One region of the Aminobacter sp. BE322 genome, then DNA from elsewhere that is predicted to be linked to it. Evidence: riboswitches for the same ligand, from Rfam matches in the RefSeq annotation. Region 1 holds a riboswitch; the other holds the start of a gene.
What was found. A riboswitch is a leader RNA that binds a small molecule or an ion and turns the genes downstream of it on or off. The one in region 1 is predicted to bind thiamine pyrophosphate.

Region 1 (2,445 bases):
GCCAGACGGTGTTGCGGCTGACGCGTTCGAGGAAACGGCGGTCGTGCGAAATCAGGATCAGCGCCGAGGAGGTGCGGATGAGTTCTTCTTCCAGCCACTCGATGACCGAGAGGTCGAGATGGTTGGTCGGCTCGTCGAGCAGCACGATGTCCGGCTCCGGCGCCATGACGCGGGCGAGTGCTGCGCGGCGCGCCTCGCCGCCGGAAAGGTCGCCGGGCCGCTCCTCGCCGGTGAGGCCGAGGTGATCGAGCAGGTAGGTGGCGCGATGCGGGTCGTCGGCCGGTCCCAAGCCTGCCTCGACATAGGCGCGGACGCTGGCAAAACCGTCCATGTCGGGCGCCTGCGGCAGATAGCGGATGGTCGCCGAAGGCTGGCGGAACACCTCGCCGTCGGTCGGCTCGACCAGGCCTGCGGCGATCTTGAGCAGCGTCGACTTGCCCGAACCGTTGCGGCCGACGAGCGCGATCTTGTCACCGGCCGAGGCGGAGAGCGCCGCCCCGTCGAGCAGCGGCACGCCGCCGAAGGTCAGGCGGATGCCGTCGAGATTGAGGAGCGGTGGCGCCATTTTTCAGAATTCCGAGGCGGGAAAGGGATGTGCGAGAAGCAAGGCGCGTCCGTCGGCCAGCGATATGCTGAGCCGCCCGCGAACTTCGTTCGACAAGGTCAGCGAGGAACCGAACGGCACCTCGACCTTGTCGAGAGGCCATTTGGCGCCCTCTTCGGAGAGGCCGGAGAGCGCGGAGAAGGCGAGCACGGAAAACAACGTGCCATTTTCATAGTCGAAGTCGGCGGCACCGGGGAGCAAAGGCACGCCCTCCTGGCGGCCGCTGGTGAGCAGCACCTCCGTACCGGCTTCCGCAAGCCTGAGCGCCAGCGCCAGATGCAGGAAGGCATGGTCGGCGCGCGGGCCGCCAAAGGCGCCGGCGAGAACCAGCGAGGTGGCGCCACGATCAAGTGCCGCGGCGATGGCCAACTCGCCGTCGGTCTTGTCCTTGTCGGCCGGAAAGGTCTCGCGCGGCAGGCCGGCCAGGCGGGCATCGAGATCGGCCGGCACGGAATCGAAGTCGCCCAGCCAGAGTTCCGGGACCAGGTCGAGCACGGCCGCATGGCGGATGCCGGAATCGGCCGCGATCACGCGGCTGCCCGCGACCTGGTTGTCGAGGCGCGGCGTGCGAAAGACCTCGCCGCCGAGGAGGATGGTGAACCGGCTCATGCCGTGGCCATTACCAGCCCGGCAGCCGAAACGGAAGGCCGCCGCGCATGCCTGAAACTTGCGCTTGCACCACCCCTTCGCCGGCTCTATTTCTTGGATCGCTCTAACGGGGTGCCTGTCGCGCGCAAGCGGGCCGGCTGAGAGGCATGGAAAGTTCCGGCCAACCCGCCGAACCTGATCCGGTTTGTACCGGCGGAGGGATTAGATGCTTCGGACGCCCGGCGCTTCAAATTCCCTTTCAACACCAATGAAGGAGGCGCCGATGCGCTCGCTGATCCTGTCGCTGACATCCGCCCTGGCGCTTGCCGCCTCTGCTTTCCCGGCTTTGGCCGAAGACAAGCTCACCATCTACACCTACGAGAGCTTCACCGCCGAATGGGGCCCCGGCCCGCAGGTGAAGAAGGCCTTCGAGGCCGAATGCGCCTGCACGGTCGATTTCGTCTCGGTGGCCGACGGCGTGGCGCTGCTCAACCGCGTCAAGCTCGAAGGGGCCTCGACCAAGGCCGACATCGTGCTCGGCCTCGACACCAACCTGACCGCCGAGGCCAAGGCGACCGGCCTGTTCGTGCCGCACGGCACCGTCGGCGACGACATCAAGGTGCCGGGCGACTGGAAGGACGACACCTTCGTGCCCTACGATTACGGCTACTTCGCCGTGGTCTACGACACCGAGAAGCTGAAGACCCCGCCCAAGAGCCTGAAGGAGCTGGTCGAGGGCAATCCCGAGGAAAAGATCGCCATCCAGGATCCGCGCACCTCGACGCCGGGCCTCGGCCTGCTGCTCTGGGTCAAGTCGGTCTATGGCGACAAGGCACCCGAGGCCTGGGCCAAGCTCAAGGGCCGCGTCCTGACCGTCACCCCGGGCTGGAGCGAGGCCTATGGCCTGTTCACCAAGGGCGAGGCGCCGATGGTGCTGTCCTACACGACGTCGCCCGCCTACCACATGGTCGCCGAGAACACCGAGCGCTACCAGGCCGCATCCTTCGAGGAAGGCCACTATCTCCAGATCGAGGTCGCCGGCATCACCACCACGGGCGCCAAGAACCCGCTGTCGGAAAAGTTCATGGCCTTCATGACCGGGCCCGGCTTCCAGGACGTGGTGCCGGAGACCAACTGGATGCTGCCGGCGGGCAAGACCGACAAGCCGCTCAACCCCGCCTTCGACAGACTGGTGAAGCCGTCGAAGACGCTCATCTTCAGCGCCGACGAAGTCGCCGCCAACCGCAAGGCCT
Region 2 (2,445 bases), on a different contig from region 1:
ATGGACGGCGAGATAGTCGTTGCCGTCGACGCGCAGCGCCGGGATGCCGAAGCCGAGGCCACGTGCCGCAAAGGTGCCGGAGCCGCCGCGGGCGATACCCTGGAAGGTCGAGATCGCCCACTGGTTGTTGACGATGTTGAGGACGACGGGCGCCTTGTAGGTCGAGGCGAAGACGAGTGCGGCGTGGAAGTCGCTCTCGGCGGTGGCGCCGTCGCCGACCCAGCCGACGGCGATCTTGGTGTCACCCTTGATCGCCGATGCCATCGCCCAGCCGACAGCCTGTATGTACTGTGTGGTCAGGTTGCCGGAGATCGAGAAGAAGCCGTAGTCCTTGGCCGAATACATGATCGGCAACTGGCGGCCCTTCAGCGGATCCTTCTCGTTGGAATAGATCTGGTTCATCATGTCGACCATCGGGTAGCCGCCCGCAATCAGCAGGCCGGCCTGGCGATAGGTCGGGAAGTTCATGTCTCCCTGGATCAGCGCCTTGCGGAAGGCGCAGCTCACCGCCTCCTCGCCCATATGCTGCATGTAGAACGAGGTCTTGCCCTGGCGCTGGGCCATCTGCATGCGCGCATCGAAGGTGCGCAGCGTCACCATGTGGCGCAGGCCGTCGAGCTGTTCCTCGTCGGTCAGCGTGCCGGCCCATGGCCCCACCGCATCGCCCTCGCGGTTGAGCACGCGGATGATCGAATAGGCGAGGTCGCGGATCGTCCTGGGGTCGACGTCGATCGGCGGCCGGTCGACCGATCCGGCCTTCGGGATCGGCACGTTGGAGAAGTCGGGCGTACCGCCCGGCCGCACTTCGGGCTCGGGCACGTGGAACTTGAGCGGCGAGGGATTGTCCGTCACGGATGTTCCTCCTGTCTCCTGCGGGCCGAACGTCCTCCCGGACACCGCAAGCACCAGACAATTTATGTCAGCGATGCTGACCTATTATCTGATCATCATCGGAACCGCAATGGGGTCCCGACATCGGCGACTTTGGCATTCTCTCGCCCTCTGCGAAAGGCCGTTGACAGCACCTACGTTCCGCCTCCATGCTTAAGGCTCACCAGGGGGGTCCCGACAAGGGGCTGAGATTCTGCTGGCTTCGCGCAGCGCAGTGACCCGTTGAACCTGATCCAGTTCATACTGGCGTAGGGACGGTGCGAGGCGCAGCAAGCCGGTTCTCCGGCTCAGGCATTCGGGCTCATCCATGCCCGAGGTCCCCAGGCCAAACCTCTCCTCCTCCTCATCGCATGGACTGGGTCTCCTGCAGAAGAAGGAGGCTCACTCATGAATGCCCATACCCCTACCGTCACCGTCGGCGAACTGCCCGCCTCGAAGAAGGTCTACAAACCGGGCAAGATCCATCCCGACATCCGCGTGCCGATGCGCGAAATCTCGGTCCACCCCAGCGCCGGCGAGCCGCCCGTCACCGTCTACGATTCGTCCGGCCCCTACACCGACACGAGCGTGAAGACCGACATCGAGCGCGGCCTGCCAAGGCTGCGCGAGGACTGGATCCTCGCCCGCGGCGATGTCGAGCGCTACGAGGGCCGCGCGGTCAAGGACGAGGACAACGGCTTCGTTTCAGCCGAGCGCCTGACGCCGGAATTCCCGGTCCGCAACGCCCCGCTGCGCGCCACCGGCGGCCGTGCCGTCACCCAGCTCGCCTATGCGCGGGCCGGCATCGTCACCCCGGAGATGGAGTTCGTGGCCATCCGCGAAAACCTCGGCCGCGAGCAGATCCGGGCCAAGCTCCAGCGCGACGGCGAGAGCTTCGGCGCCGCCATTCCCGATTTCGTCACGCCCGAATTCGTCCGCGACGAGGTCGCCCGCGGCCGCGCCATCATCCCCTCCAACATCAACCACCCCGAGAGCGAGCCGATGATCATCGGCCGCAATTTCCTGGTGAAGATCAACGCCAACATCGGCAACTCCGCCGTCACCTCGTCGATGGCCGAGGAGGTCGAGAAGATGGTGTGGGCGACGCGCTGGGGTGGCGACACGGTGATGGACCTGTCCACCGGGCGCAACATCCACAACATCCGCGACTGGATCGTCCGCAACGCGCCGGTGCCGATCGGTACCGTGCCGCTCTACCAGGCGCTCGAAAAGGTCGGCGGCATTGCCGAGAACCTGACCTGGGAGGTGTTCCGCGACACCCTCATCGAGCAGGCCGAGCAGGGCGTCGACTACTTCACCATCCACGCCGGCGTGCGGCTCGCCTACATCCACCTGACCGTCGACCGCGTCACCGGCATCGTCTCGCGCGGCGGCTCGATCATGGCCAAGTGGTGCCTGCACCACCACAAGGAGAGCTTCCTCTACGAGCATTTCGACGAGATCTGCGACATCTGCCGGACCTATGACGTCGCGTTTTCGCTCGGCGACGGCCTGCGCCCCGGTTCGATCGCCGACGCCAACGACGCCGCCCAGTTCGCCGAACTGGAGACGTTG

Region 2: it holds a riboswitch for thiamine pyrophosphate, as region 1 does, so the genes downstream of both, thiC (phosphomethylpyrimidine synthase ThiC) here and thiB (thiamine ABC transporter substrate binding subunit) in region 1, are expected to answer to the same signal.

Annotation. Positions count from the first base shown of each region.
Region 1 covers NZ_JBNPXB010000004.1:266,563-269,007, reverse strand. Annotated here, with positions in the region: gene J2X50_RS09380 (ABC-F family ATP-binding cassette domain-containing protein) at 1-565, opposite strand, end outside; gene J2X50_RS09375 (thiamine diphosphokinase) at 569-1,213, opposite strand; TPP riboswitch at 1,311-1,431, shown strand; gene thiB (thiamine ABC transporter substrate binding subunit) at 1,476-2,445, shown strand, end outside.
Region 2 covers NZ_JBNPXB010000005.1:152,378-154,822, forward strand. Annotated here, with positions in the region: gene J2X50_RS10315 (3-methyl-2-oxobutanoate dehydrogenase (2-methylpropanoyl-transferring) subunit alpha) at 1-852, opposite strand, end outside; TPP riboswitch at 1,047-1,164, shown strand; gene thiC (phosphomethylpyrimidine synthase ThiC) at 1,279-2,445, shown strand, end outside.